Regions from separate parts of the Streptomyces sp. PSU-S4-23 genome, predicted to be linked through region 4. Evidence: riboswitches for the same ligand, from Rfam matches in the RefSeq annotation. Region 4 holds a riboswitch; each other region holds the start of a gene.
What was found. A riboswitch is a leader RNA that binds a small molecule or an ion and turns the genes downstream of it on or off. The one in region 4 is predicted to bind cyclic di-AMP.

Region 1: it holds a riboswitch for cyclic di-AMP, as region 4 does, so the genes downstream of both, ACZ79I_RS36075 (M23 family metallopeptidase) here and ACZ79I_RS16310 (transglycosylase family protein) in region 4, are expected to answer to the same signal.
Region 2: it holds a riboswitch for cyclic di-AMP, as region 4 does, so the genes downstream of both, ACZ79I_RS23125 (transglycosylase SLT domain-containing protein) here and ACZ79I_RS16310 (transglycosylase family protein) in region 4, are expected to answer to the same signal.
Region 3: it holds a riboswitch for cyclic di-AMP, as region 4 does, so the genes downstream of both, ACZ79I_RS24285 (C40 family peptidase) here and ACZ79I_RS16310 (transglycosylase family protein) in region 4, are expected to answer to the same signal.

What each region holds. Positions count from the first base shown of each region.
Region 1 covers NZ_JBVMUU010000002.1:7,978,037-7,985,562, forward strand. Annotated here, with positions in the region: gene ACZ79I_RS36055 (helix-turn-helix domain-containing protein) at 1-214, shown strand, start outside; gene ACZ79I_RS36060 (DUF6126 family protein) at 250-360, shown strand; gene ACZ79I_RS36065 (tyrosine-protein phosphatase) at 395-1,192, opposite strand; gene ACZ79I_RS36070 (alpha-galactosidase) at 1,382-3,454, shown strand; cyclic di-AMP (ydaO/yuaA leader) riboswitch at 3,758-3,915, shown strand; gene ACZ79I_RS36075 (M23 family metallopeptidase) at 3,920-4,768, shown strand; gene ACZ79I_RS36080 (SGNH/GDSL hydrolase family protein) at 5,047-5,832, shown strand; gene ACZ79I_RS36085 (MBL fold metallo-hydrolase) at 5,997-7,181, shown strand; gene ACZ79I_RS36090 (hypothetical protein) at 7,517-7,526, shown strand, end outside.
Region 2 covers NZ_JBVMUU010000002.1:5,040,198-5,047,723, forward strand. Annotated here, with positions in the region: gene recQ (DNA helicase RecQ) at 1-162, shown strand, start outside; gene fahA (fumarylacetoacetase) at 252-1,478, opposite strand; gene ACZ79I_RS23110 (carboxylate--amine ligase) at 1,699-2,988, shown strand; gene ACZ79I_RS23115 (FAD-dependent oxidoreductase) at 3,049-4,251, shown strand; gene ACZ79I_RS23120 (HAD family hydrolase) at 4,317-5,138, shown strand; gene ACZ79I_RS23125 (transglycosylase SLT domain-containing protein) at 5,122-5,622, opposite strand; cyclic di-AMP (ydaO/yuaA leader) riboswitch at 5,625-5,795, opposite strand; gene ACZ79I_RS23130 (CocE/NonD family hydrolase) at 6,170-7,526, opposite strand, start outside.
Region 3 covers NZ_JBVMUU010000002.1:5,277,452-5,284,977, reverse strand. Annotated here, with positions in the region: gene ACZ79I_RS24295 (M23 family metallopeptidase) at 1-415, shown strand, start outside; gene pcrA (DNA helicase PcrA) at 504-2,996, opposite strand; cyclic di-AMP (ydaO/yuaA leader) riboswitch at 3,439-3,608, shown strand; gene ACZ79I_RS24285 (C40 family peptidase) at 3,617-4,813, shown strand; gene ACZ79I_RS24280 (tellurite resistance/C4-dicarboxylate transporter family protein) at 4,921-5,925, shown strand; gene ACZ79I_RS24275 (hypothetical protein) at 5,903-6,256, opposite strand; gene ACZ79I_RS24270 (C40 family peptidase) at 6,788-7,526, shown strand, end outside.
Region 4 covers NZ_JBVMUU010000002.1:3,553,187-3,560,712, reverse strand. Annotated here, with positions in the region: gene ACZ79I_RS16330 (SurA N-terminal domain-containing protein) at 93-749, shown strand; gene ACZ79I_RS16325 (nucleoside triphosphate pyrophosphohydrolase) at 822-1,853, shown strand; gene ACZ79I_RS16320 (cytochrome P450 family protein) at 1,978-3,297, shown strand; gene ACZ79I_RS16315 (LysM peptidoglycan-binding domain-containing protein) at 3,476-4,471, shown strand; cyclic di-AMP (ydaO/yuaA leader) riboswitch at 4,669-4,835, shown strand; gene ACZ79I_RS16310 (transglycosylase family protein) at 4,840-5,523, shown strand; gene eno (phosphopyruvate hydratase) at 5,835-7,121, shown strand; gene ACZ79I_RS16300 (FtsB family cell division protein) at 7,222-7,526, shown strand, end outside.

The DNA.
Region 1 (7,526 bases), 4.4 Mb from region 4:
ATGGCTGTACGTCCTCGCGGGGCGGCTGCGGCTGCGCCTCGGCGACAGCACACACATGCTCGGGCCGGGCGACAGCGCGCACTACGACTCGCTGACCCCGCACCGTCTGGCGGCCGCCGACCAGGACGGGGCCGATCTGCTCTACGTCCACACCCTGCTGCAAAGCCCGAGGACCGCGCTCTGCCTCGGCTTGACCCCTGGAGAGACGCCATGACCGAGCACCCGGAGACCCGCCCCCAGCCGGCTGCGATGGAGGACAAGTTCCCGCGCTCCCTGTGGATCCGTCTGATCATCTACATCGCCGCCGGCCACCTTTTCGCCGCCTTCATCTACTTCCTGTTCGCGGTGGGCGCGAAGTAGGCGGTGTCGTCCACCGGGCGGGAGCGCGGGCGGCTCAGTCCAGCAGCCGCTCGCGCAGCCGCTCCCGCAGCCGGGGCGTGATCCTGAGCCCCTGCTCCAGATAGACCTCCACGCTGCCCCAGGTCTCCTCGACGGTCTCGAACGCCGCCGCCAGATACTCCGCCCGGGCGTCGAACAGCGGGCTGATCAGTTCCATCACCTCGGGCGAGTAGGCGTCGGCCGACGAGCCGTTGCGGTGCACCTTGTAGCGGCGGTGCTTGGCGTTCGACTCCAGGTAGTCCGCGACGATCGCCTCGCGCTCGACCCCCACCGCCAGGAGGGTCACCGCGATCGACAGACCCGCGCGGTCCTTGCCCGCCGCGCAGTGCATCAGGGCGGGCACGCTGTCCTGCGCCAGAGCGTGCAGCACGTGGGAGTGCTCGGCCGTGCGCTCCTTGATGATCCTGCGGTACGAGACGATCATGCGGTTGGCGGCCTTGCCGTCCGCGAGGAGTTCGCGCAACTGATCGAGGTCGCCGTCGCGGATCATCTTCCAGAACTCGGCGCCGTCCGCCGGATCGGACAGCGGGAGGTTGACGTTCCGCACGCCCGGCAGGTCGACGTCCGGTCCCTCCAGCTTCTTGTCCGCCGCGTTGCGGAAGTCGAAGACCGTGTGCAGGCCGAGGGAGGCGAGGAACGCGGCGTCCTTCTCCGTCGCGTGCGCGAGGTGGCCGCTGCGGAAGAGCACCCCCTGCCGTACCCGCCGTCCGTCCAGGGTCGGCAGACCGCCCACGTCACGGAAGTTGCGCACTCCGGCCAGTTCCGGCTCGGTCGACGGCACCTGCTGCGTCACGGGGGCTCCTCCCATCCGTCCGCCGGCGCTGCTCGTCGACGGGCCCTTCGACGATACGACATCGGTTCATCGGGCAATCATCGATGACCGGCGCCGCGGTGAACCTGGGCCGAAGCGTTGCCGACGGGCCACCCCACCCCCGATGATGTTGAGACCTGATCGCACCTGTTCGGATATGTGGGGGCTTGAATGTTGGAGATCGGCGCGGACGGCCGTACCTGGCTGCTGTCGGGGCCCACGAGCAGTTACGGCCTCCGGCTCACGGGAGGCGGCGAACTGCTGCACCTGCACTGGGGCCCGCGGATCGCCCTCGCTGACGCCGAGGCCCTGGCCGCACTGCCCGCACCGCCGTACCGGCCCTTCGAGTCCCCGCTCGACGGCCGCGAGGAGTACCCGGTCGAGGGTGGTCCCCGCTTCGCCCGTCCCGCCCTGTCCGTCCGCACCGGGGAGCGCCGGGGCACCGAGTGGGTCTTCGAGGCGTACGAGGCCGACGGCGAGGAACTGCGCCTGCGGTTCACCGACGACGGGCTCGCGATCACCCTCCATTACCGGATGCGCGGGGATGTGGTCGAACGCTGGGCGACCCTCGCCAACACGGGTCCCGGCCCCGTCGAACTCCTGCGGGCCGACTCCGCGACCTGGACCCTGCCCGAGCGCGAGGGCTGGCGGCTGTCGCAGTTGCACGGACGCTGGGCGGCCGAGTCCCGGCTCGTACGCTCCCCCCTCACCTACGGTGAGAAGGTCATCGGCAGCCGGCGCGGCCACACCGGGCACCAGCACCTGCCCTGGGTCGCGCTCGACGCCGACGCGACCGAGGAGCACGGCGAGGTCTACGGCTGTGCGCTCGCCTGGTCCGGCACCTGGCGGATCGCGGTGGCCCAACTCCCCGACGCACGCGTGCAGATCACCGGTGGTGCCGGGTACGACGACTCCGGACTGCTGCGGCTGGCCGCGGGGGAGACGTTCGTCGCTCCGGTCTTCGCGGGACTGTGGAGCGACGGCGGTCACGGCGGCGCGAGCCGCGCCTGGCACGCGTACCAGCGGGCGCACGTCATCCCGGACGCGGACCGTGACCGGCCGGTGCTCTACAACTCCTGGGAGGCCACCGGGTTCGACGTCTCCGAGGAGCAGCAGGGGGCGCTCGCGCGACGGGCGGCGGAGATCGGTGTCGAGTTGTTCGTGGTCGACGACGGCTGGTTCGGCGCCCGCACCAGCGACCGTGCGGGACTCGGCGACTGGAGCCCCAACCCCGACCGCTTTCCGTCGGGCCTCAAGCCCCTCGCCGACCAGGTGCACGCCCTCGGGATGCAGTTCGGCATCTGGGTGGAGCCCGAGATGGTCAACCCGGACAGCGACCTCTACCGCGCGCACCCCGACTGGGTACAGCACCAAAAGGGGCGAAAGCGGACCGAATTCCGCAATCAGCTCGTACTGGACCTCGCCCGCGACGACGTCCGCGAGTATCTGTGGCGGCAGCTCGACGGGCTGCTCTCCAGTGCCCCGATCGACTATGTGAAGTGGGACTTCAACCGCTGCTTCACCGATGCCGGCCGGCCCGGCGAACCCTATCCGCAGCGCCTGTGGGTCGACCATGTGCGCGCCCTGTACGCACTGGTGGACCGTTTGCGCGCGGCGCACCCCACGGTCGCCTTCGAGTCCTGCTCGGGCGGCGGCGGACGCGTGGACCTCGGGGTCATGAGCCGTACGGACCAGGTGTGGACCTCCGACAACACCGACCCGCTCGACCGGCTCGCCATCCAGCACGGCTTCAGCCAGATCCATCCGGCCCGGGTCATGGCCGCCTGGGTCACCGACAGCCCGAACACACAGCTCAACGGGCGTGTAAGCGCGCTGCGCTTCCGGTTCGTGAGTGCCATGGCCGGGGTGCTCGGTGTCGGCGGCGACCTCATGAAGTGGAGTGAGGCGGAGCTGGCCGAGGCCCGGGACTGGGTCGGTCTCTACAAGGAGATCCGCCCCGTGGTCCAGCGCGGCGAGCTGTACCGGCTGCGCCCCCCGGCGGGCGGGCTGAGTGCGGTCCAGTACGTGCTCGACGAGCGGGCGGTCGTTCTCGCCTGGCTCCAGGCGCAGCACTACGGTGAGCCGGTCGCTCCGCTGCGGTTGCGCGGACTCGACCCGGCAGCCAGGTATGAATGCCGCGAAACGGGCGAAGTGCATCGGGGTGCGGTGCTGCTGCACCACGGACTGCGGACCGCCCTGCAGGGCGACTTCGATGCGACGGTTATCCGGCTGCGTCGTATCTGAGAGTGTTGTCCGAATTGATGCCTTCATTCCAACTCCGCCTGGAATAAGGCCAGTAAAATCGCGACACGTGAGCAGCGTCATATTTGTGACGGTCCGTTGTCGCCATGTTCACGTAATTGTGGCTTCTTTTCTGGGCGATTGAGAATGTCTTCGCATCTCGTATCGACACAGGGTCACCGGTAATTTCCGCAAGGATCAAGAGAAATGGGCGCATGGGGGAAACCGAATGTTGTCCCCATGCGTCCGGGTCGCTTACGTTCCCCTCGATCCGGGTGGAACGCCGAATCCTGCCGCCGCCCGGTGCCCGCACTCTCACCCTTGCCCGGCAGGAGCGGGGGACCCACAGGCAAGACGCCCTGTTCCGGTCTCCGGAACGGCTAGGGGTAAAGCCGCGCACCGTCGCGGCCGGACATCTCCAGTCCGCACCCGACAGCTCACCTCGCAGGCGCCGGAGAGGAATTCGACATGCCTGCAAAAGGTAAGCACCGCCGTCCCAAGCCCCGTCGCCTCATGCGCTCCATGGCCGTCGTAGGAACCGGCGGCGCCGCGCTCGCACTGCCGCTGCTGGGCGCGACCGACGCGCATGCCGCCGCCCCCGCGGTATCCGTCTCCGCGGCTCCGGTCGCCGTCGAGAAGGCCGCCGTGAAGGTCGCCGCCGTCAGCACCTACACGGTGAAGCCCGGCGACTGCCTGTCGCGGATCGCCGCGGACCAGCACGTCACCGGTGGCTGGAAGAAGCTCTACCAGGACAACCGCGCGGTCATCGGCTCCGACCCGTCGCTGATCCACCCCGGCCAGAAGCTGACGCTCGGCGGCACCGCCGCCGCGGCCGCTCCCTCCGCCGCGACGTCCCAGACCTCCGCGGCCACGAAGACGACGGCACCCAAGGCCGCGACCGCCGCCACCGGCTACAGCCTGCCGGTCCAGGGCGTCGCCATCGGCACCAGGTACCGCGTCGCGGGCAGCATGTGGTCGAGCGGCTACCACACCGGCATCGACTTCGCCATCCCGACCGGCACCAGCCTCAAGGCCGTGGGCGCCGGCACCGTCGCCTCCGCGGGCTGGGGCGGCGCGTACGGCAACCAGGTCGTCGTCAGGCTCGCCGACGGCTACTACGCGCAGTACGCCCACCTGTCGAAGCTGTCCGTCTCCGCCGGCCAGACCGTGACCGGCGGTCAGCAGGTGGGCCTCTCCGGCGCCACCGGCAACGTCACCGGACCGCACCTGCACTTCGAGATCCGCACCACCCCGAACTACGGCTCGGACGTGGACCCGGTCGCCTACCTGCGCTCGCACGGCGTGTCCATCGGCTGACCCGCACGGCCCGCCGGACCTCCGAAGGCCGGACCCCCGAAGGCCGGACCCCCTCGTTCCCGGGGTCCGGCCTTCAGCCGTGCACCCGGTGCGCAGGACGGCCCTCCGCCCGGCGTCCCGCCCGACAGCCCTGCCCAGGGAATTGTTCCCGACGCGCCCGCCCACGCCCCGTGGTCCTCCTCACCGCCCGTCAACCCTTTCCTACGGTCGCGTAGCTCACATCGGAAGGTGAATCATGGGCCGACGTGGCAGACGATTCGAAGAATGACAACAGATCAGTGATCGGGTCGTACGTGGCGGTGGGGGACAGCTTCACCGAGGGCGTCGGCGACCCCGGCCCCGACGGGCAGTTCGTCGGCTGGGCCGACCGGTTCGCGGTCCTTCTCGCCGACCGGCGGCCGGAAGGCGACTTCAAATACACGAACCTCGCGGTGCGCGGCAAGCTGCTCGACCAGATCGTCGCTGACCAGGTCCCGAAGGCACTCGAACTCGCCCCGGACCTGGTCTCCTTCTGCGCCGGAGGCAACGACATCATCCGGCCCGGCACCGACCCCGACGACGTCGCCGAGCGCTTCGAGCGCGCCGTCGCCGACCTCACCTCCGCCGTCGGAACCGTCATGGTGACCACCGGCTTCGACACGCGCGGCGTGCCCGTGTTCAAGCATCTGCGCGGCAAGATCGCCACCTACAACGGGCACGTCCGGGCGATCGCGGACCGGTACGGCTGCCCGGTCCTCGACCTGTGGTCGCTCAAGACGGTCCAGGACCGGCGTGCCTGGGACGAGGACCGGCTCCATCTCTCGGCCGAGGGGCACACCCGGGTCGCCCTGCGGGCGGGCCAGGTCCTCGGCATCGAGGTCTCCGCCGACCCCGACCAGCCATGGCCGCCGCTGCCGCCGCGCGGCACGCTCGAGGTGCGGCGCGACGACATCCAGTGGGCGCGTGAGCACCTCGTCCCCTGGATCGGGCGCCGGCTGCGCGGGGAGTCCTCCGGCGACCGCGTCATGGCGAAGGGCACCCTGTCCCCGGACGACATCAAGACGAGGATCGCGCAGGCCGTCTGACCCCGGCGACCGCGACCGGCACGGCCCGGGCCACGCGCCCGGGCCGTGCCGGCGTACCACCGAGGGGAGCGACCCCGGCGGTCGCTCTGCGGCACTTCCGACCCGGTGCTGTCAGAGGCGCCGCCCATAATGGGATGCCCGACTCGACTCCAACTGGAGGCGCCGTGACCGGTTTCCGTTTCCTGAGCTCCGGGCTCCGCTCGCTGCGGCCCGTCGCGTTCGGCGCGGACCCGAGCGGGGAACGCATGGAGCGCATCCGCAGATCGCCGCATTTCGCGAACGGCGCCTTCGTGAACCCGGAGGGCACCCGGATCCGGCCGTCCGGCAACTCCGCGGTGGAGCTGGCGAAGGTCTACTTCCGCAAGGAGGACCGCGTCCGCCGCGCCCCGGCCGGCACGGTTCCCGTGCACCCGACCACGTACGCCGACCTGGCCCGTCCCCCGGCGAGCGGGCTGCGGCTGACATGGATGGGGCACGCCGGCGTGCTCGCCGAGATCGACGGACACCGGGTGCTCTTCGACCCGGTGTGGGGCGACCGCTGTTCCCCCTTCGGCTTCGTCGGCCCCAAGCGGCTGCACCCGGTGCCCCTGCCGTTGGCCGCGCTCGGTCCCGTCGACGTGGTCGTCATCTCCCACGACCACTACGACCACCTCGACCTGCCCACCATCAAGGCCCTGGCGGCCACGGACACCGTGTTCGCGATACCGCTCGGCGTCGGCGCCCACCTGGAGCACTGGGGCGTGTCCGAGGACCGTCTGCGTGAGCTGGACTGGCACGAGTCGACGAAGGTCGGCGGCATCACCCTGACCGCCACGCCCGCCCGCCACTTCTGCGGCCGGGGTCTGCGCAACGGACAGCACACGCTGTGGGCGTCGTGGTCCGTGGCGGGCGAGGAGCACCGCATCTATCACAGCGGTGACACCGGCTACTTCGACGGCTTCAAGGACATCGGCGCCGCACACGGGCCGTTCGACGCCACGATGATCCAGATCGGGGCGTACTCGGACTTCTGGCCGGACATCCACATGACTCCCGAGGAGGGTACGCGCGCCCACCTCGACCTCCAGGGCGGGCAGCCGCACGGCGCGATGCTGCCGATCCACTGGGCCACCTTCAACCTGGCGCCGCACCCCTGGGCCGAGCCCGGCGAATGGACGCTGGCCGCGGCCGGCGCGGTCGGACAGGCAGTCGCCGTCCCTGTCCCGGGGCAGCCCTTCGAGCCCGCCGGCGACCTCCCCACGCACCCCTGGTGGCGGGATGTGTCCCTGCCGCTGAACCGCACATGGCCGGTTCCGCAGATCACCCCGGAGGCGCCTCGCGACGACCTCGACCTCGTGGGGGAGGGCTGACCGAGGACGCGCTGAAGCGGGTGAACGGGTGAATGGCGCGTAGCGCCGGGACAGAGGGGATTGCGCTGGGCCGGCCTGCGCCGCAGCGATCGACCGCACCGTCTCCTGGAAGTCGGAGTCCGGGTCGGCCGTGTTGCCGTACATTGTCTTACGGGCTGGACGGGGTCCCGACTTTTTCACCGAAGAGACCAGGGCGTTGGCGACCAGAGATCCAACCCACGGGGGAGGGGCGGGCCATGCCGATCGATGCGCCGCGGAGATCCATGAGCCTTGCCGACCGTCAAGGGTATCGGTCGCGGTTACGACGAGCGGCCGATCACCTCGAGGAACGTGGAATGGCCAGGC
Region 2 (7,526 bases), 1.5 Mb from region 4:
GTGCTCGGGGTGCTGGCGGCCCTGGACGAACCCTCCGCGGGGAGCCGGGACCGGGACCCGGCGGGCGCGGACGCCCCCGCCGAGGACCGGACCGGGGCCGACACGGAGCCGGACTGGGACACGGAGCCGGAGCCGGAGCCGGAACCGGACGACTGGTTCTAGGGCGGCCGGACACCGGACCGGCGGAGCGGACGACGGGAGGCAGCGGGCCGGCGACCCGGGCCGCCCGCCGGCCGGTGTCCCGGTGCGTCTCAGCCCGCGGTGCCCACCGCCGGTGCCACCCGGCCCGTCACCTCGCCGAGCCCCACCCGTGTCCCGTCCGGCCCGGGCGCCCACGCCGTCAGCGTGACCACGTCCCCGTCCTCCAGGAACGTCCGCTTGCCGTCGGGGAGTTCGAGGGGGTCGCGTCCGTTCCACGTCAGTTCCAGGAGCGAGCCGCGCTCGCGCTCCGACGGGCCGCTCACGGTGCCCGAGCCGTACAGGTCGCCCGTCCGCAGCGACGCCCCGTTCACCGTCATGTGCGCCAGTTGCTGGGCCGCCGTCCAGTACATGGTGGAGAACGGCGGCCGGGAGACGACATGGCCGTTGATCGCGACGGAGATGCGCAGGTCGTAGCCGGCCGGTTCCTCCCGAGCGTCGTCCAGGTACGGCAGCAGCGGATGGGTGCGCTCCGGCGGCGCCACCCGAGCCTCCTCCAGCGCGTCCAGCGGCGTGATCCACGCCGAGACGGACGTGGCGAACGACTTGCCGAGGAACGGCCCCAGCGGCACGTACTCCCATGCCTGGATGTCCCGCGCCGACCAGTCGTTGAGCAGGCACAGCCCGAACACGTGCTCGCGGAACCCGGACAGCCCCACCGGCCGGCCCAGCCGCGAAGGGACCCCCACCACGAATCCCACCTCGGCCTCGATGTCCAGCCGGACGGAGGGGCCGAAGACCGGAGCGGGGTCCGTGGGGGCCTTCCGCTGCCCCTGCGGACGCACGACGTCCGTGCCGGACACCACCACGGTCCCCGAGCGGCCGTGGTAACCGATCGGCAGGTGCTTCCAGTTGGGGGTCAGGGAGTCCTCCGCGTCCGGACGGAAGATCCGCCCGACATTGCGGGCGTGGTTCTCGGAGGCGTAGAAGTCGACGTAGTCGGCGACCTCGAAGGGCAGGTGCAGCGTCACCTCGGACAGCGGGCGCATCAGCGGCCCGACCGTCTCCCGGTGGGCGGGCACCGTCACCCATGCCGTCAGCGCCCGGCGCACATCCGACCAGGCGGTGCGGCCCGCGGCCAGCAGTGGGCCCAGGGACGGCCGTGCCAGCAGGGCGGCGTACGGGGAGCCGAGCGCCCTGGCCGCCGCGCCGGCGTCGAGCACGTGGTCGCCCAGGCGGACGCCGACGGTGCGCTCGTCGGAGCCTGCGGGGGAGAACACGCCGTAGGGGAGGTTGTGCGGGCCGAAGGGGTCGCCCTCGGGGACGTCGAAGGGGGGCATGGGATGCTGCCTCGCTTTCGTGCGCTCCGGGTGGTGCCGTGCACGGTTGTTCCAGGTGGTCGCCGCACACGTTACGGGTGGCCGCCCGTCTTGGGCAGTGTCTAAAGAGTTCGCAATGTCCGAATAGGTCTTGTCGGAGAGGTCAATTCCGGCTTAGCGTCTTTTGGGGGATGCGGGCGGGGTGGGTCCGCTCCGTGAGGGGGACACGTGGGGGGGACCCGTGGCCAGGAGCACCGGCAGCGTGCCGTTCGACCCGGACCGCGACGTCCCGGGGCTCATCGTGAAGTTCGGCGACTACCCCCTGCACCACGGCGGGGTCGGTGCCGTCCGCAGCCTGGGCCGGCTCGGCGTGCCGATGTACGCGATCACCGAGGACCGTTACACGCCGGCCGCCGTCTCCCGCTACCTCCGGCGCGCCTTCGTCTGGCCGACCACCGGGACCGAGGAACCGGAGCGACTCGTGGAGGGCCTGCTGCGCATCGGACGGCGCATCGGCCGGCCGGCGGTCCTCGTGCCCACCGACGAGGAGGCCGCCGTCCTGATCGCCGAGCACCAGGGCGTCCTCGGCGGCGCCTTCCTGTTCCCGAAGGTGGACGCCGGGCTGCCGCGCCGCCTCGCCAGCAAGCAGGGCCTGCACGAACTGTGCGTGGAACACGGCATCCCCAGCCCGGCGACCGCCTTCCCGCAGTCGTACGACGACATCGTGCGCTTCGCGGACACGGCCCGTTTCCCGCTCGTGGCCAAGAACCGGGAGGCGTTCGTGCGCCGCGAACGCCCCGCCGTGAACGGGACCACCAGGATCACCACCCGTGAGGGCCTCCTCACCCTCGCCCGCGACTGGGGTGAGCACCCCGGTGTGATCCTCCAGGAGTACCTGCCCCGGGAACAGGCCGAGGACTGGATCGTGCACGCGTACTTCGGCCCGGACTCGACCCCGCTCGCCCTGTTCACGGGTGTCAAGGTCCGTTCCTGGCCGCCGCACGCCGGCATGACGGCGAACGCCTACGTCGTCGACAACCCGGAACTCGCGGACCTCGCCGCGCGCTTCGTCAAGCAGATCGGCTTCACCGGCATCGTCGATCTCGACCTGCGCTTCGACCGGCGCGACGGGCGGTACAAACTGCTCGACTTCAACCCGCGCATGGGCGCCCAGTTCCGGCTCTTCGAGAACGAGGCGGGGGTGGACGTCGTCCGCGCCATGCACCTGGACCTGACCGGCCGGGGGGTTCCGGAGGGCGAACAGCGCGCCGGCCACCGGTACATCGTGGAGAACATCGACCTGCCGGCCCTGCTCGCCTACCGCCGCAGCGGCTATACGACGCCGCACGCCCCGGCCCGCGCGAGCGGTACCGAGCTGGCCTGGCTCGCGGGTGACGACCTGCGGCCGTTCCTCACGATGCTCGCGCGCTTCGTGCGGCCGGGCGCGAAGCACCTGTACCAGCTGTGGCGGACCAACCGCCGCGGCAGCACGGCCGCTCCGGCCGGCCGGCCCGGCTCCGCCACGACGTAGGCACGACGTAGGCACGACGTAGGCACGACGCAGGCACGTAGCGTCCTGGGGAGGGACTTCGTGATTCATCCGGTAGCAGTCATCGGTGCCGGGCCGTTCGGCCTGTCCACCGCGGCTCATCTGCGGGCGCGGGGCATCCCGGTACGCGTCTTCGGCGAGGCCATGGTGAGCTGGCGCGACCATATGCCCGCGGGCATGCTCCTGAAGTCGACCCCGGCCGCCTCGGCCATCGACGCCCCCCAGCGCGGCCACACCCTCGCCGACTACTGCGACGCGGCGGGCATCCCCCGCCTGGTGACGGACGAGGACATCATCCCGGTGGAGACGTTCATCGGGTACGGGGAGTGGTTCCAGCAGAAGCTGGTGCCCGGACTGGAGCGGGTCCGGGTGGTCTCCGTGGACCGCCGCCAGGGCGGGGGCTTCGACCTCAAGCTGGACTCGGGCGAATCGTTCACCGCGCGGGCCGTCGTCGTGGCGACCGGCCTGTCGGGTCTGGCCCATCTGCCGCCGGAGCTGGCCGCCGTGGCGGCGGACGGACCCACGCCGACCGGCCCCCTCTCCCACAGCTCCCAGCACCACGACCTGTCCCGTTTCTCCGGCAGGGACCTGCTGGTCGTCGGCGCGGGCCAGTCGGCGCTGGAGACAGCGGTGCTGGCGGCGGAGGCGGGCGCGCGCGTGCGCGTCGTCTCGCGCGGCCGGGGCCGGGTCGCGTTCGGTGCGCCGCCCTGGAAGCAGCCGAGGCTGCGTCCCGAGTCGCCGTTCGGCCGCGCCTGGTCGCTGTGGGCCCTGAGCTACTACCCGCACCCGTACCGCTTCCTGCCCGCCCGGACCCGCCACTACCTGGTCCGCCGGGTCCTCGGCCCGCTCGGCGCGTGGTGGCTGCGCGACCGCTTCGCGGGCAGGGTGCAGGTGCGGGAGGTCGCCCGCCTGGTGCGCGCGTCCGCGCCGCACGGCAGCCCGACCCTGACGGTCCTGACGCACACGGGCCGCACGGAGGAACTGCACGCCGACCATGTGATCGCCGCGACCGGCTACCGAGTGGACATCGCCGCGATGGACTTCCTGGCCCACGAGCTGCGCACGGAACTGGCGGTGAGCCGCGGCACGCCGAAGCTGGGGGCGGGCTGTGTGTCCTCCGTCCCCGGTCTGTACTTCACGGGCCTTCCGGCGGCGGCCTCGTACGGGCCCGTGATGCGCTTCGTGTGCGGCACGGAGTTCGCGTCGCCGCGGCTGGTGCGGCATCTGGCGGCGTTTCACGGCTGAGTCCCCGCGGTCCTCGTCCGGTTCGGGCCGAGCACGCGGGGGTGTTCCATCCGTATTCTCTGATCATGGCCGCACCCCTTGCATATGCACTCATCGCCACCGACCTGGACGGAACCCTGCTGCGTGGTGACGACACGCTCTCCGACCGGTCGAAGGCCGCGCTGGCGCGGGCCGTGGCGGCCGGCGCCCGGCACCTGGTGGTGACGGGGCGTCCGGCGCCCAGGGTGCGGCCGCTGCTCGACGACCTGGGCAGCGGGGGGCTCGCGGTGTGCGGGCAGGGCGCGCAGGTGTACGACGCCGGCGCGGACCGGCTGCTGTTCTCCGTCACCCTGGACCGGGAGTTGGCCGAGACCGCGCTCGGCAAGATCGAGGCCGAGGTGGGGCAGGTCTACGCGGCGGTCGACCAGGACGGGGTGGACGGACTCACGCTCATCGAGCCCGGCTACCGGATGCCGCACCCCACGCTGCCCGCGGTGCGCGTCGAGCGGCGCGACGACCTGTGGTGCGAGCCCATCAGCAAGGTGCTGCTGCGCCATCCCACCTTGTCGGACGACGAGTTGGCGGTGGCGGCCCGCGGTGCGATCGGGTCCCTGGCGACGGTCACCATGTCGGGGCCCGGAACCGTCGAACTCCAGCCGTGCGGCATCACCAAGGCGACGGGGCTCGCGCTGGCGGCCGAGCATCTGGGCCTGAGCCCGTCGCGGACCATCGCCTTCGGCGACATGCCCAACGACATCCCCATGTTCGACTGGGCCGCGCACGGCGTCGCCATGGCCAACGCCCACCCCGAACTCAAGGCGGTCGCCGACGAGGTCACCCTGTCCAACGAGGACGACGGCATCGCCGTCGTCCTCGAGAGACTGTTCGGGCTCAGTAGGCGCTGTTGACGTTGTCGATCGAGCCGTACCGGTGGGCCGCGTAGTTGCAGGCGGCCGTGATGTTCGCGACCGGGTCGTAGGGGTCGTACGCCGTGCCGGGCACGTGGTACGCGCGGAAGGTCGGGTCGATGACCTGCAGGAGGCCCTTGGACGGAATGCCCTTCGCGGCGTTGGAGTCCCAGAGGTTGATGGCCCGCGGGTTGCCCGCCGACTCGCGCATCACGTTGCGGTAGATCCCGTTGTAGGAACCGGGAATCCCGTTCTTCGCCATGACGGTCAGCGACTGACGTATCCAGCCGTCGAGGCTGCCGCCGCGGTAGGTCGTGGCCGTCGCCGCTCCGGTGGCGGGTGTGGCGGCCGAGGCGCTCGTCGCGCCGACGACGGGAAGGGCGAGCACCGCGGCGGCGGTCGCCGCGACGGCGAGGGTGCGGCGGACGCGGGTGGCCTTGGACCGGTCGTTCCGACGGCGTACGGGCAGGGCGAAAGCGGGCATGTCGTTTTCCTCTCCGGCGCCTGCGAGGTGAGCTGTCGGGTTCGGGCTGGGAGGTGCCCGGCCGTGTCCTCGGTCCCGAGGGCACGGCTTCACCCCAAGCCGTTCCGGCGCGGTGTCCGGCTCGGCGACTTACCTGGGTCCCCCGCTCCTGCCGTCATCGGTGGATGGGCCCTCGAGCGGCGGCAGGATTCGGCGATCCGCTCGGGTCGAGAGGAAGGTATGCGAGGGGAGATGCCCGGAACAAGCGAGAAGTCATGGTCCGGTCGAAATGACCTTGACATTCTGCAATGTCGATGTTGATCCGCTTTGAGCTCAGCGGCCAACGCGCCCTTTGTGGACGGGAAGTTGGCTACATGACTGAAAAGAGTGGTGTCGGGGTGAGGTGACCGATTTCACTGACTTCCTCCCCGTGTTGGGGAATTTGGTAATATGGGAAATCAGATAGCAATTCGGGCAAATCGGTCAGCGATCATCCGTTCGGCGCGATCCGCTCGCGCCATCGGCTCTCCGAGTGGTGAAGCTCACAGGAAATGTGGTCCGAATACCACTAATTCGGGCATTTCACCGGCGTGGTGGAGGGGGTCACCGTGCGGGGAATCCTCGTCTCCCATGTCCGGTGGAACACCACCTCGTCCCCGTCCCTGCAGACCACCTCGTCCGAGACGACGAACTCCGCCGCCGTGCAGGCGATCCCGGAGTGCGTCTCCACCCTGGCGTCCCATCCCGTCTCCGGGCGGTGCATCCGGATCGACCGGTCCGAGCGGGCCCGGGCCGTCAACGCGTCCGCGTCCTCGACGGTGTACGTCTCCCGGGCGTCCTCGGTGACCTCGAGACCGTCGGGGTACACGAGAACACCCTCGCGGCACGGGGCGAGTTCGAGGCGCCACTCGCCCTTCGCCACGTCCCGGACCACCAGCCGGGGCGGGCGCGGCTCGTCGAGCATGGCGGGGGAGCTGATGCCCAGCGGCCGGGCGTGCTCCGGTTCCCCGAACACGATGGGCGGCCCGGACTGCGCCGTGTGCAGGGGAAGTTCGAGCCGGCTGCCCGCCGGGTCCAGGACGAGGCCCGCCTCCGAACCCGGTTGCGGCCACAGCCACGGCCAGTACACGGAGGACACGGCGAGGCGGATGCGATGGCCGGGCGGGAAGACGTGCCCGACACCGCCCAGCTCGACCGTCACGTCCTCCGTGGCACCCGGGGTCCAGGGAACCGTCCGGTCGCGGCCGTGGCGTGCGGACAGGTCCAGGACGCCACGGGTGACGAGGGTCGACGCCCCGTCGGGTGCCACGTCGCACAGCCGGGCGGCCACCTGGCCGCACGGCACCGGACAGGTCAGCCGCAACCGCACCCGGGGCCGCCCCAGCACCCGGGTCTCCCCGGCCGTCCCGAACTCGAAGCACACCGACCTCGCGTCCTCCTCGCGCTGGTCGGGCGGCAGATCGGCGTCGTCGCCGCGAGGGACGAAGCGTCCGGCGTCGAGACCGGTGTGCATCGGGGACCGCACGGGCACGGGGTCTCCCCGGAGCGCGTACGAGACCGGGGTGACGTTCGGCGACGGCCACGACGGCTCGCCGGCCCAGCGGCCCGGCAGCTCCTCGTACCGGGTCGCGGGAGGGTGCGGGCCCGTGACGTACACGCGCAGCAGCGGCTCCGCCATCACTCCCGTGTCCCTGCCCTTGAGCCAGTGGTCCCACCAGCGGAGCGTCTCCTGGAGGAAGCCGATCGCCGGGCCGGGCGGCAGGCCGCGGTCGGGGTACTCGTGCGGCCAGGGTCCGATCAGCCCCCGTACGCGGTCGGCCGGGAGGCGCTCCAGGAGTGCGAGCACGGTGTCCCGGTACGGGTCGTGCCGGCCGCCCACCGCGAGCACGGCGGCCCTGAGCGCGCCGGCGTCCGCGGGGTGGGCG
Region 3 (7,526 bases), 1.7 Mb from region 4:
CAAGGAGCGGCTGCGTCCGAAGTTCGCCCTGCCGGTCCTGCAGAAGGGGCTCAGCGCCTACTTCGGCCAGGCCGGCGTCAACTGGATGTCCGTACACACCGGCATCGACTTCCCCGTCTCGTACGGCACCACCGTGATGGCCGCCACCGACGGCACGGTCCGCACCCAGTGGAACAGCGCCTACGGCAACATGATGATCGTGACCGCGAAGGACGGCACGGAGACGTGGTACTGCCATCTCTCCAGCTACCGGGTCTCATCGGGCACCGTCGTCAAGGCCGGCCAGCCCATCGCGTACTCCGGCAACTCCGGCAACTCGACCGGCCCGCACCTGCACTTCGAGGTACGGCCGGGCGGAGGGGCCGCGATAGACCCGCTTCCCTGGCTGCGCAGCCACGGGCTGGACCCGACCTGACCGGCCCCTCGGCGGGCCTGCCGCCGGGCCCCACCGACGAGCCGCCCGTCGGCGGCCCGCCCGGCCCGGCACCGAGCGGTACCGCGAACTACAGCTTCTCCACCGGCGCATACCGCAGCAGCAGCCGCTTCGGCTTTGTGTCGCCGAAGTCGATCGTCGCCTCCGCGTTCGACCCCATGCCCTTCACCCCGACCACCGTGCCCAGGCCGAACTGGTCGTGCGTGACGCGGTCGCCGACCGCCAGGGCGATCACCGGCTTCTCCGTCGCGCCTCCCCGCCGGGTGGCGAAGCCGGCCGCGCCCGCGGCCGAGGACCGTGACCGGGTCGACGACAGCGACGCCGCCACACCGGAGAGCGGCCCCGCCGGCACCGGGGCGGAGGGAGCACTCGTCCGCTTCCACTCCACGTGCTGGTCCGGGATCTCCTCCAGGAAACGCGAGGGCGGGTTGTACGAGGGCTGGCCCCAGGCGCTGCGCAGGGCCGACCGCGTGAGGTACAGCCGCTCGCGCGCGCGGGTGATGCCGACGTACGCCAGGCGCCGCTCCTCCTCCAGCTCCTTGGTCTGGCCGAGCGCGCGCATGTGCGGGAAGACGCCGTCCTCCATGCCGGTCAGGAAGACCACCGGGAATTCGAGGCCCTTGGCGGTGTGGAGGGTCATCAGCGTGATGACGCCGCCGCCCTCCTCCTCGTCGGGGATCTGGTCGGAGTCGGCGACCAGGGCGACCTTCTCCAGGAAGTCGGACAGCCTGCCCGACTCGCCTTCCCCGCGCTCCTGCTCGAACTCCAGCGCCACGGCGGCGAGTTCCTGAAGGTTCTCGATGCGGGTCTCGTCCTGGGGATCGGTCGATGCCTGCAACTCCGCCAGGTAGCCGGTGCGTTCGAGGACAGCCTCCAGGACCGTGGCCGGTCCCGCGCCCGACTCCACGATCGTCCGCAGGTCCTCCATCAGCGCGTTGAACCGCTTGACCGCGTTCGTCGAGCGCGCGGCCATGCCGTACGCCTCGTCCACGCGCCGCAGCGCCTGCGGGAAGCTGACCTTCTCCCGCTGGGCGAGGGCGTCGATCATCGCTTCGGCGCGCTCGCCGATCCCTCGCTTCGGCACGTTCAGGATCCGCCGCAGCGGCACGGAGTCCTCCGGGTTCGCCAGCACCCGCAGGTACGCCAGGACGTCCCGGACCTCCTTGCGCTCGTAGAAGCGGACGCCGCCGACGACCTTGTAGGGCAGTCCGACGCGGATGAAGACCTCTTCGAAGACACGGGACTGGGCGTTCGTGCGGTAGAAGACGGCGACGTCGCCCGCCTTCGCCTCGCCCCGGTCGGTGAGGCGGTCGATCTCGTCGGCGACGAACTGCGCCTCGTCGTGCTCGGTGTCGGCCACATAGCCGGTGATCCGCGCGCCCGCGCCCGCGTTGGTCCACAGGTTCTTGGGACGGCGGGACTCGTTGCGCTCGATGACCGCGTTGGCGGCGCTGAGGATCGTCTGGGTGGAGCGGTAGTTCTGCTCCAGGAGGATCGTCGTGGCGTCCGGGTAGTCCTCCTCGAACTGGAGGATGTTGCGGATGGTCGCGCCGCGGAAGGCGTAGATCGACTGGTCGGCGTCGCCGACGACGCACAGTTCGGCGGGGCGCAGGTCGTCCTCGCCCGGCGGCACGTCCTCGGGCCGGCCGCCGCCCGCAGGGCCGACCAGCTCGCGCACCAGGGCGTACTGGGCGTGGTTCGTGTCCTGGTACTCGTCGACGAGTACGTGGCGGAAGCGGCGGCGGTAGTGCTCGGCGACGTCCGGGAACGCGCGGAGCAGGTTGACCGTCGTCATGATCAGGTCGTCGAAGTCGAGCGCGTTGGCCTCGCGCAGTCGCGACTGGTACAGCGCGTACGCCTGGGCGAGGGTCTTCTCGAAGCCGTCGGCCGCCGTACCGGCGAAGTCCTCCTCGTCGATCAGCTCGTTCTTCAGGTTGGAGACCTTGGCGCTGAAGGACTTGGGCGGGAAGTGCTTGGGGTCGAGGTCCAGGTCCCGGCAGACGAGCGCCATCAGACGCTTGCTGTCCGCGGCGTCGTAGATCGAGAAGGAGGACGTGAAGCCGAGCTTCTTGCTCTCCCGCCGCAGGATGCGCACACAGGCGCTGTGGAAGGTCATCACCCACATCGCGTTCGCGCGCGGGCCGACGAGCTGCTCGACGCGCTCCTTCATCTCGCCCGCGGCCTTGTTGGTGAAGGTGATCGCGAGGATCTGGCCGGGGTGCACGCCCCGCTGGGCCAGCAGATACGCGATGCGGTGCGTGAGCACACGGGTCTTGCCTGAGCCGGCGCCGGCCACGATGAGCAGGGGGGAGCCGGCGTGCACGACGGCCGCGCGCTGGTTCTCGTTCAGCCCCTCCAGCAGCGCCTGCGGGTCGAGGGCGGGGCGGTGCGCGCCGTTGCGGTAATAGGAGTCGCGGTCCGGCGGCACGTCGAACCGTCCGCCGAACAGATCGTCCGGAACCGGCTCCGCTCCGTGATCGCCGTCGGGCGGCGGTGGCTCCTCCTCGTGGGCCGGGGTGCCCTTGAGGTCCGCCAGGAAGCTGTCGTCAAAGAGGCTGCTCATCGCTCTCCGAGTCTAGGCCGCCCCACCGACAACCGGTTGCCGCCCCGAGAAGTCCGTCCCACCGGAACCAGATCCGGGTACGGGTACGGGTACGGGTATGCGTACGGCTAGGGGGATCTTCCGCAGCCCCCGCCCCGGCGGGCATCGCGCTCCGCGCCTGTCGCATCACCGAAGGTGACGCACCGCCCGGAGGCCGTCCGTCTCCCGCCCCGGCCGCGAACGACGCCCGGGAACCGGACACAGGGCACCACTTCCCCCGACTCCGGGGAAAGGCGGCCAACACGCCGCAGACCCCTCCCCATTGACCGCGGTGAGCCGCACTCATGGTCAAGGTCACGAAAATGTATCGGGCATATCGCACATCAACCTTCACACGGGCCGCACCAGTTGGCTACGGTTCCGGGCGGGCCGCTCGACCCCCACCGGCGAAGGTCGCCGGGCCGCGCGGCCCCCGCCGAGTCCGGCGTGCCCGTGGGCAGCCGGAGCCGGGGACCCAACCGACCTTGGGGTGAATCGGCCAACCACCTTTCGGGGGACGGCCGTAGGGCACACCTTCCGGAACCACCCGCCCGAACCCGACAGCTAACCCGGTAGGCGGTGTACGGAAGGAGTCGCCTCCCATGGCGCCGCACCGCAAGGCGCGCCCCTCGGGCACGCGCATCGCAGGCATACGGACTCCCGCCCTCGCGACGGCGGCCCTCACCTCCGTGGCCCTGCTCTCCCAGACGGCGAACGCCGCGCCCTCCACGGACGGCAGACCGAGCCTCGAGGAGGTCGAGAAGAAGGTCGACGAGCTCTACCACCAGGCCGAGTCCGCCACCGACAAGTACAACGCGGCCAAAGAGAAGACCGCCAAGCAGCGCAAGCGCGTCGACACGCTCCTCGACGACGTCGCCCAGCGCACCCAGAGGCTCAACGAGGCGCGGGACGAACTGGGTTCGTTCGCCGCGGCGCAGTACCGCACCGGGGCCGCGGCCCCCGACACGGCCACCTTCCTGCTGGCCGACTCGCCTCAGGACTACTTCGACCAGACCCAGCTGATGGGCCGGCTGACCAGCCGCCAGAAGGACGCGGTCGACCAGTACGTCACCGAGCAGTCCGCGACGATGCAGAAGCGGCGGGAGGCCGCCAAGAGCCTGCAGACGCTCACCGAGTCGCAGCAGAAGCTCAGAGCGACCAAGGCGGACGTCCAGGAGAAGCTCGCCACCGCGCGGCAGCTGCTGTCCGACCTGACCGCGGAGGAGAAGGCGCGGCTCGCCGCGATCGAGAAGAAGAAGCAGGAGGAGGCCCAGCGTCAGGCGGAGGAGCTGGCGCGGCAGCAGGCGGCGCGGCAGGCCGCCCAGCAGCAGTCGTCCTCGGGCACCACGACCGGCACCTCCGGGTCCTCCTCCACGTCCACGGGCTCCACGTCCACGGGCTCCGGGTCCACGTCCACGTCCACGTCCACGGACACCTACGCGACGAAGGCAGCCAAGGCGCTCGACTTCGCCCGCGCACAGATCGGCAAGCCGTATGTGTGGGGTGCGACCGGGCCCGACTCCTACGACTGCTCGGGCCTGACCCAGGCCGCCTGGAAGGCCGCCGGGGTGACGCTTCCGCGCACCACGTACGACCAGGTCAACGCGGGTACGACCGTCTCGCTCGCCGATGCCAGGCCGGGTGATCTGATCTTCTTCTACGACGACATCAGCCACGTCGGCATCTACATCGGCAACGGCATGATGATCCACGCCCCCAAGCCCGGTGCGTACGTGCGCGAGGAGTCGATCTACTACGACGGCGCGTCGATCATCCACAGTGTGGTGCGGCCGGCCTGAGGCCGTGTCCGCCGATGCCGTCCGGCACGCGCGCGTGGGGTTGTTTTCCGCCTCCCCGCGCGCGTGCCCCGCGCCCGACCCCGGTGTACGTCCCTAGCATCGGGCGCATGTCAGGCACCTCCGCGCTCCGCACCCGGTGGGTGCGGCGTCCGCCCGCCACCGGTGCCGCCGTGCTGGCGACCGGCGTCCTGTCGGTCGGGCTGCATCTGACCGGGTACGAGGTCCTCTCCCGTATCGTCCTGGCCCTGGCGTGCGCCGCCTGGCTGGGGCTCGTCGCCGACGTCGCCGTGCGGCTGCTGCGGGTGCGCGGGCCGTGGGAGCCGGCCCGGGCGGGCTCCCCTACCGCGCTCACCCCGGTCGCGGCGACCACCGTGCTGGGGGCGCGGGTGTCCCTCCTGGGCGCACAGCGGCTCGCCGGGGCGCTCCTCGCGCTCGCCGTCGCGCTGTGGGCGGGCCTGGTGTACCCGGTCCTGCGGCGGGGGGAGCGGCACCGGCCCGGGGCGGTGTTCCTCGGGTGCGTGGCGACGCAGGGGATCTCGGCGCTCGCGGCGGTGCTCGCCGCGGCGGTGGACGTGGCGTGGCCGGCGCACCTGGCCCTGGTCTTCTTCTGGCTCGGACTGGTGTTCTACCTGGTGGGGCTGTGGCGTTTCGAGCCGCGGCAGTTGCTGACCGGTGCCGGAGACCACTGGCTCGCCGGCGGCGGGCTCGCGATCTCCACGCTGGCCGGGTCCCAGCTCATCGCCGCGGCGCACCACGGACCGTACCTCTGGAGCAACGACGACGACGGCGTCCTGCGGGCCACCACCGGCGCCCTCCTCGTCCTCAGCTTCGCCTGGTACGGCGTGCTGGTCGTGGCCGAAGTGCTCCGGCCGCGGCTCGGCTACGACGCACTGCGCTGGTCAACCGTCTTCCCGCTGGGCATGACGGCGGTGGCGACGCTGTCCGTCGCGTCCTCCCTGGGCGTGCCGTGGCTGCGCGGCCCCGGCCGGGTGCTGCTGTGGATCGCGGTGGCCGTCTGGTGCGCGGTCCTCGCGGGAGCCGCCCGCGACGTCACGCGAAGCCTCCCTTCCCCCGGCGAGGCCCAGGACGTCAGACCCAGAGAACCGCGATGAAGATGTTCACACAGGTCAGTGCGCCCACGAGGCCGAAGAGGGGCGCCTGGACCCTCTCCTCGTCGCGCTTGACGTAGACCAGCCCGAGGATCACGACCAGCACGGCCAGCTTGATGCCGATCTTGACCATGTTGAGCGTGTAGTCCTGCGCCTCGTTGACGCCGACCAGGGCGACACCCGTCACGAGCATGGTCAGCGCGCCGTGCAGCATCGCGGGCACGAAGCGCGCGGTGCCCTGGCCCATGGCCTTCATCTGGGTGAGGAACCCGCCGAGGAGCGCGCCGATGCCGATGATGTGCAGACCGACGAGGAAATGGGTGAGTACGTCCATGGCCGGAGCCTAATCAGGGCTCCTACGGCGCCCGACACCGGCCCGGGGGATGTGACGGTGCTCGCACCGCCCGTCTCCCGACAGCATCCCGCGCGCGTCCCGGCGGCAACCCGACTGCAAGCCGACCGCATTCCGCCCGCAATCCGCCCGCGTTCCGCCCGCAATCCGCCCGCAATCCGCCCGCATATATGCGTCCCATAGCAGTGCGTCACCGCCCTGTCGCCCGGAACCGCCGCATCGGTCATCGCACAGCGTGAAGCCGTAGAGCCCAGGACGGGATCACGGTCACATACGGTCACCAGGCGGTCCGGTCACGCCAGTTCCGCACATTGCGTCACCGAGCCGTCACGCTCCGGATTACCGTCCTTCCCCAGGTGACCGGCTCCCCACCGCCGCCCGGACCAGGGGCGGCCGTCGGCCACTCCCGCCGGGAAGATCCGGCGGCGGCCCGTTTCCCCTGTGCGGGCCGCCGCCGGAGCCGTCGCAGCGCCCGACGGCCCCGGTGGCCGTACGAAAGGACGTGACGTCGAGGTGGCAGCGCACCGCAGGACCGCACCGCGTTCGCCCGGCGGGGGCAGGGCCCGTACCGCCGCCACGATCGCCCTGGCGGGTGCGGCGTCCATGACCGGCCTCGACGGAACGGGCCACGCCGAGCCACCGCTCTCACCGGCACAGGTCGAGGCCAGGGTCGAGGGGCTGTACCACGACGCGGAGACCGCGACCGAGAAGTACAACGGGACGAAGGAGCAGGCCGGCCGGACCCGCGAACGGCTCGGCGCGCTGCAGGACGAGGCGGCCCGCCGGACCGACCGGCTCAACGAGGCGCGCCGGGCACTGGGTTCCGCCGCCGCGGCGCAGTACCGCGCCGGGGGCATCGACCCCTCGGTGCAGCTCCTGCTCTCCTCCGATCCCCGGCAGTACCTCGACAAGGCCGCGCTGGCGGAGCGCGCCGACGGCCGGCAGGCTGCCGCCGTGACGCGGGTGCGCCGGCAGTTGCGGGAGATCGAGCAGCTGCGCGGGGCAGCACGCGTGGAGCTGGCGTCCCTGAGGTCGCGGCAGGCCGAGCTGCGGCGGCAGAAGCGGACGATCACCGGGAAGCTGCGTGAGGCACGGCGGCTGCTGTCCCGGCTCACACAGGAGGAGCGGGCGCGGTTCGCGGCAGGGGGCGCCGGGCGGGCGGCACGGTCCACGGCACGGGACCTGTTGGGGCCGGTGTCGGCGTCGGCGTCGGCGTCGGCCGCGCAGGCGCCGGACGCGCGGGCGGCGGCCG
Region 4 (7,526 bases):
GGCCGAACGGGTTGGCCAGAGCGCGGCCACTGCCTACCATCGATCATCGCAAGACTTTGTGCACCGTCGCACAATCTCTTCAGGAGGCCACTTTGCACCGCCGTCGCACCGCGATCGCCCTCAGCGCCGCTCTGGCCGCGGTCCCCCTCCTCAGCGCCTGCGGTGGTTCACCGCATCCGGGCGCCGCGGCCGTCGTCGGGGGAGAGCGGATCACGGTCACACAGTTGGAGAGCCGGGTAAACGAGGTGCGTGCGGCCCAGCGCGCCGCCGCCCCGGACGACGCCCAGTACCAGCAGATTCTCGCCCGGACCGGCACCCTCACCCGCGACACGCTGCACAGCATGGTCCTAGACCGGGTGCTGGACCGTGCCGCCGGGAATGCGGGCGTGCACGCCGACGCCCAGGAGGTGGAGCGGATGCGGACGAGCCTGGAGCAGCAGGCGGGCGGCGCGAAGGCGCTGCAGACGGCCTGGCTGCAGCAGTACGGGGTGGCTCCCGAGCGCCTCGACGACAGCCTGCGCACCGAGGTCGAGGCGCGGAAACTCGCCGCCGCGCTCGGCGCCGACATGAGCACGACCGACGGCAAGGCCGCCTTCTGGAAGGCGATGTCCCAGGCGTCGAAGGAGCTGCGGATCGACCTGAACCCGCGCTACGGCACGTGGGACGTGGAGAAGAGCACCCGCGTGGATGTGAAGATGCCGTGGGTCAAGCAGGTCTCGGGGGTGGCGGCGACGCCGCAGACGGCGTGACCCGGGCCCGGCCGTCCGGCCGGGCCTGTGGACAACTCCGGGGCTGTCGGTGACGTGGGTTACGTTCGAAGGGTGAACGCAACCAGCCCTCGCGGCGACGGTTCGTACGGAACCGCCGCTTCCGTGGTCCCCGCACCCGGCGCGGCCGCCGTGGCCCCCGGCCGTATCGTCCTGCTCACCACCAGCCACCGGGTCGCGCCCGGCCTGCTGTCCTGGCCCGCCTGGCAGGCGCTGCACGGCGCCGACCGGGTCCTCTGCGCGGACGGCGCGCACCCGCAGCTGCCCTATCTGCGCGAGGCGGGCATCACCGTCGAGGAGGCCGCCCCGACCGCGCGGGAGCTGGTCGACGCCTGCGCCGGCGGCCGCACGGTGGTCGTGGTCGCGACCGGTGAGGGCGAGCCCCGCCTCACCGACGGCCTGGCCGGGCTGGCGGGCTCGGGCCGGGTCCGGATGCCGGAGCTGGAGCTGCTCCCCGCGTCCTACGACCTGCCGGGCGCCCGCCTCCTCGACCTGGTGCAGGTCATGGACCGCATCCGCGCCGAGTGCCCCTGGTCCTCCCGGCAGACCCACGAGGGCCTGGCCAAGTACGGCATCGAGGAGGCGTACGAGCTGGTCGAGGCCATCGAGGCGGGCGACCGCGACGAGCTGCGCGAGGAGCTGGGAGACGTCCTGCTCCAGGTCGTCTTCCACGCCCGGATAGCCGAGGAGGACCCGGACGCCCCCTTCTCCGTCGACGACGTGGCGGGCGGCATCGTCGCCAAGCTGATCCACCGCCACCCGCATGTGTTCGGCGACGAGACCGCGACGACGCCGGAAGAGGTCAAGGAGCACTGGCTGCGCACGAAGGCGGTCGAGAAGCAGCGCACATCGGTGACGGAGGGCATCCCCCTGGGACAGCCGGGCCTCGCCCTGGCGGCGAAGCTCGCCTCACGGGTGCGGACGGCGGGCCTCGACGTCCCGCTGCCCCGGGGTGAGGGGATCGGCTACGAACTGCTCGCCCTGGCGGTGCGCGCGGAGACGGAGGGTGTGGACCCGGAGGCGGCCCTGCGGGCGGCGGGGCGGGCGTACCGGGATGCGATCCGGGCGGTGGAGAGCGGGGGCTGAGTGACGCCGGAGCCAGGAGCCAGGGGCCAGGGGCCAGGGGGAGGGAGGGGCAGGGCCGGTGTGACCCGGGGGCCATGGCCCGGCCCCTCGCCGGGTGGTCCGACCCGCCGGATACCGTCGGGGAGTGACCACCCAGCCCCAGCCACCCGCCGCCGGCCCCGGCCCGGACCCCGGACTCTTCACCTGGGAGTTCGCCGCCGACCCGTATCCCGCCTACGCCTGGCTCCGCGAGCACGCCCCCGTGCACCGGACCAGGCTGCCGAGCGGTGTGGAGGCATGGCTGGTCACCCGTTACGCCGATGCCCGGCAGGCCCTCGCCGACCAGCGGCTCAGCAAGAACCCGGCCCACCACGACGAGCCCGCGCACGCCAAGGGCAGGACCGGCATCCCCGGCGAGCGCAAGGCCGAGTTGATGACGCATCTGCTCAACATCGACCCGCCGGACCACACCCGGCTGCGCCGGCTCGTCTCCAAGGCGTTCACCCCCCGGCGCGTCGCCGAGTTCGCGCCCCGCGTGCAGGAACTGACCGACCGGCTCATCGACGGCTTCGCGGGCCGCGGACGCGCCGACCTCATCCACGAGTTCGCGTTCCCGCTCCCCATCTACGCCATCTGCGACATGCTCGGCGTCCCTCGCGAGGACCAGGACGACTTCCGGGACTGGGCGGCGATGATGATCCGTCACGGAAGGGGGCCCCGGGGCGGGGTCGCACGCTCCGTCAAGAAGATGCGCGGCTACCTCGCGGACCTCATCCACCGCAAGCGCCAGGCCCTCCCCGGCACGCCGGACCCTGGCGAGGACCTCATCTCCGGGCTCATCCGCGCCTCCGACCACGGCGAGCAGCTCACCGAGAACGAGGCCGCCGCCATGGCGTTCATCCTGCTGTTCGCCGGGTTCGAGACCACCGTCAACCTCATCGGCAACGGGACGTACGCCCTTCTCACCCATCCCGCACAGCGGGCCCGCCTCCAGGCGTCCCTGGCCCGTCACGAGCGGGACCTGCTCGCCACGGGCGTCGAGGAACTCCTGCGCTACGACGGCCCGGTGGAGCTGGCGACCTGGCGGTTCGCCACGCGGCCGGTCACCATCGGGGGGCAGCACATCGCCCCCGGCGACCCCGTCCTCGTCGTCCTCGCCGCCGCCGACCGGGATCCGGAGCGGTTCGCCGACCCCGACGCCCTCGACCTCTCCCGCCGCGACAACCAGCACCTCGGATACGGGCACGGCATCCACTACTGCCTCGGCGCCCCCCTCGCGCGCCTGGAGGGACAGACCGCGCTCGCGACGCTCCTCACCCGTCTCCCGGACCTGCGACTCGCCGCGGATCCCGCGGATCTGCGCTGGCGGGGCGGGCTCATCATGCGCGGACTGCGCACGCTCCCCGTGGAGTTCACCCCGCGGCCCGGCACGGGCCACGGCAGCCGCGAAGACCGCTCCCCATGACGTGGCGAACACGCCCACGGCCGCCCGAGAGCTGACTGTTCCTCAACTCTGTGATGTCCACGTGATCTGCGCTGCATTGACTTGTGACAGGCGTTCGAGTCCCGATACGTTCACGCGCAACACGGCGGTGCACCACGGCCGCCGCGTTGGTCACTGCTGTCACGTGAAAGGCAACCGCATGCTCTCCGGGACCGGTCGTCACCGTCGCCCCCGTCAGGCTCCGGCTCTCCTCGTCGCGGCGGGAGTGACCGGATCAGCGATCGCGATCCCGCTCCTCGGCGCCACCGGTGCGAGCGCGGCCAGCGGCACGACCTGGGACCGGGTCGCGGAGTGCGAGAGCGGCGGATCCTGGAGCGCCGACACCGGCAACGGCCGCTTCGGCGGACTTCAGCTGTCGCAGGACGACTGGGACGCCTATGGCGGCCTGGACTACGCCCCGCGCCCCGACCAGGCCAGCCGCTCGCAGCAGATCGCCGTCGCCGAGAAGATCCTCGCCGACCGGGGCGTCTCCGTGTGGCCGGGCTGCGGCCTGCTCTCAGGGCTGGACAAGGACCCGGCCGCCGCCCACGTCGACACGGGGGTCGCCGGCGACGCGTCCGGCGGCGGTCCGGCCTCGGGCTCCGGTGCCGACTCCGGCCTGTCCGAGTCATCCGGATCATCCGGATCGGGTGGCTCTTCGGCATCCTCTTCCTCTTCTCCCTCTTCGTCCCCTTCCGCGACCTCGACGACCGATTCCGGTAAGAGCAAGGCGAATGCGAGTGAATCCGGCGATTCAGCCGATTCCGGTGACTCGGCGGCCGGTGTGACGAACGGTGATGACTCGGACAAGTCCGATCAGAACGGGGCCTCTTCGGGTGCCGGGGAGTCCGAGGACTCCGGTGCGGGCCGCCATCGCGGTGACAGTGCCGAGGAGGGCGCCCTGGACGGCCGTACCGGTGACGCGGCCGGCCGCCATGCCTCGCGCGACTCGTCCGCCCCGCTGTCCGCCGACGACGGCTCGTACACCGTCCGTCCCGGGGACAGCCTGTCGGGCATCGCCGACTCCCTTGACCTCACGGGCGGGTGGACGGCGCTGTACGACGCGAACAAGCAGACGGTCGGCACCGACCCCAACCTCATCCTCCCCGGTCAGAGCCTTGCGCTCGATGTCGACGGGACGGCGGGGCGGTCCTGAACTGCCGTCGCTGGAGTGGTGGTTCACGTCCCACTTCGTGCGCTATGTCCAGTTTGGTGAAAGTGAGAGATGGGTCTCACTCGCCCTGATCAGCTTTGAAATTCGGTGGATCGACTGCTTACGGTCTTGCCGCTCGCTTCAGCGGGCTCCCATGGCCGCCACGCCGAATCCTGCCAGCGGCCGTACGGAAACAGTCGTCGCGTCAAGCGCCGTAGGCAGGAGCGGGGGACCCAAGGTAAGTGCCGTGCCCGGACGTTGACCGGGGACGGCTTGGGGTGAAGCCGCGCGCCCTGACAAGCGCGGCCGGGCAACTCAACCGGCCCGAACCCGACAGCTCACCTCGCAGGCGTCGGTGAGGGGAACGAACCATGCTGTGTTCCGGCAACGGCAAGCACCGCCGCCCGTCCAAAGCCACCCGTGTCATCGCGCTCGCCGGCGTCACCGGCGCCGCCATCGCCGCCCCGCTGCTCGCGGCCGGCAACGCCTCGGCCGCCACCGCCGCCGAGTGGGACGCCGTCGCCCGGTGCGAGTCCGGCGGCAACTGGTCCATCAACACCGGCAACGGTTTCTACGGTGGCCTGCAGTTCACCAACTCCACGTGGGCCGCGTTCGGCGGCACCGCCTACGCCCCGCGTGCCGACCTGGCCACCAAGGCGCAGCAGATAGCCATCGCCGAGAAGGTCCTCGCGGGCCAGGGCAAGGGCGCCTGGCCGGTCTGCGGCAAGGGCCTGTCCAGCACCCCCTACAGCGGCGCGGTGAGCGGCGGCTCGTCGAGCGCCGCCAAGCCCGCCACCCGTCCGGCCACGCAGCAGTCCTCCCGGTCGGCCGCGCGCCCGGCCGCCCCGGCCGCTCCGAAGGCCGCCGCCACCCCCGCCGCCCCGAAGGTCGCGAAGGGCGACGGCGAGTACACGGTGGTCAAGGGCGACACCCTCAGCGGTATCGCCGCCGCGCACGACGTCAAGGGCGGCTGGCCGAAGCTGTTCCAGCTGAACAAGGGCGTCGTCAAGGACGCCGACCTCATCTACCCGGGCCAGCGGCTGCACCTGAAGTGACAGCCGTCCGGCAGCCGGACGACGGGGTCCTCACGGGCGCGGCCCCCACAGTGGAGGCCGCGTGAGGTCCGCCCCCGCCCCACGGGCTCCCCGCTCCGGTGCGTTTTCCCCCGAACGCACCGGGGCGGGGCTTTTTTCCTGTGTGTCCCGTGACGTTCGCCGCCTCTTCTCCGGGGGGCTTTGTTCCGTGCGGAAACAATGTGTACCGTCACTCTGTCCACGGGACGGTCGGTCGGCTTCCGGCATCCCGGGGACGGTTAGTCTCTAGTCGCAAGGTGCCCCGCACTCTCAGCGTCACATCCACGAAGGAGATGCTCGTGCCGTCCATCGACGTCGTCGTAGCCCGGGAAATCCTGGACTCCCGAGGCAACCCCACGGTCGAGGTCGAGGTCGGCCTCGACGACGGCAGCACGGGTCGTGCCGCCGTCCCGTCCGGCGCCTCCACCGGCGCCTTCGAGGCCATCGAGCTGCGCGACGGCGACCCGAACCGGTACCAGGGCAAGGGCGTCGAGAAGGCCGTTCTCGCGGTCATCGAGCAGATCGGCCCGGAGCTGGTCGGCTACGACGCCACCGAGCAGCGCCTGATCGACCAGGCCATGTTCGACCTGGACGCCACCGACAACAAGGGCTCCCTCGGCGCCAACGCCATCCTCGGCGTCTCCCTCGCCGTCGCGCACGCCGCCTCCGAGGCCAGCGACCTGCCGCTGTTCCGCTACCTGGGCGGCCCGAACGCGCACCTGCTGCCGGTGCCGATGATGAACATCCTCAACGGCGGCTCGCACGCCGACTCCAACGTGGACATCCAGGAGTTCATGATCGCCCCGATCGGCGCGGAGTCCTTCTCCGAGGCCCTGCGCTGGGGCGCCGAGGTCTACCACACCCTCAAGAAGGTGCTGAAGAACAAGGGCCTGTCCACCGGCCTGGGCGACGAGGGCGGCTTCGCCCCGAACCTCGGCTCCAACCGCGAGGCCCTCGACCTCATCCTGGAAGCGATCAAGGAGGCGGGCTACGCCCCCGGCCAGCAGATCGCCCTCGCCCTCGACGTCGCCGCCTCCGAGTTCTACAAGGACGGCAAGTACCTCTTCGAGGGCAAGGAGCGCTCCGCCGCCGAGATGACGGAGTACTACGAGGAGCTCGTCGCGGCCTACCCGCTGGTCTCCATCGAGGACCCGCTGTTCGAGGACGACTGGGCCGGCTGGAAGGTCATCACCGACAGGATCGGCGACAAGGTCCAGCTCGTCGGCGACGACCTGTTCGTCACCAACCCGGAGCGCCTGGCCCGCGGCATCGAGGAGGGCACCGCCAACGCGCTGCTCGTCAAGGTCAACCAGATCGGCTCGCTGACCGAGACCCTGGACGCCGTCGAGCTGGCCCAGCGCAACGGCTTCAAGTGCATGATGTCCCACCGCTCCGGCGAGACCGAGGACGTCACCATCGCCGACCTGGCCGTCGCCACCAACTGCGGCCAGATCAAGACCGGTGCCCCGGCCCGCTCCGAGCGCGTGGCCAAGTACAACCAGCTGCTGCGCATCGAGGAGATCCTCGACGACGCCGCGGTCTACGCCGGCCGCAGCGCCTTCCCGCGCTTCAGGGGCTGAGCGACCAGGGCAACGCCTTAGCCAGTCGTCCGTACGTCCCCGTACTCGGTCCCGTACCGTGTGCGGGGACGTACGCACGTGTGAAGGGGAGGCGGGAGAGATGGCCGTGAAGGACCGCGACCGGTTCTCCACAGCGACCAGGCTGAGGCTGCTCGGCGAGCAGACGGCGGCCCGGGTCTACCGCTCCCAGAGCAGACGGCAGGCCCGCCGCTCCCGGCTCACCGGCCGGGCCGCCCTGCTCGCACTCGTCCTGTGCTCGCTGATCGTGGCGCTCGCCTACCCGATGCGGCAGTACGTCTCCCAGCGCGCGGACATCGCCGACCTGGAGCGGCAGCAGGAGCAGGCCCGCCGGCGGGTCGAGCAACTGCGCGACCTCAAGGCCCGCTGGCAGGACGACGCGTACGC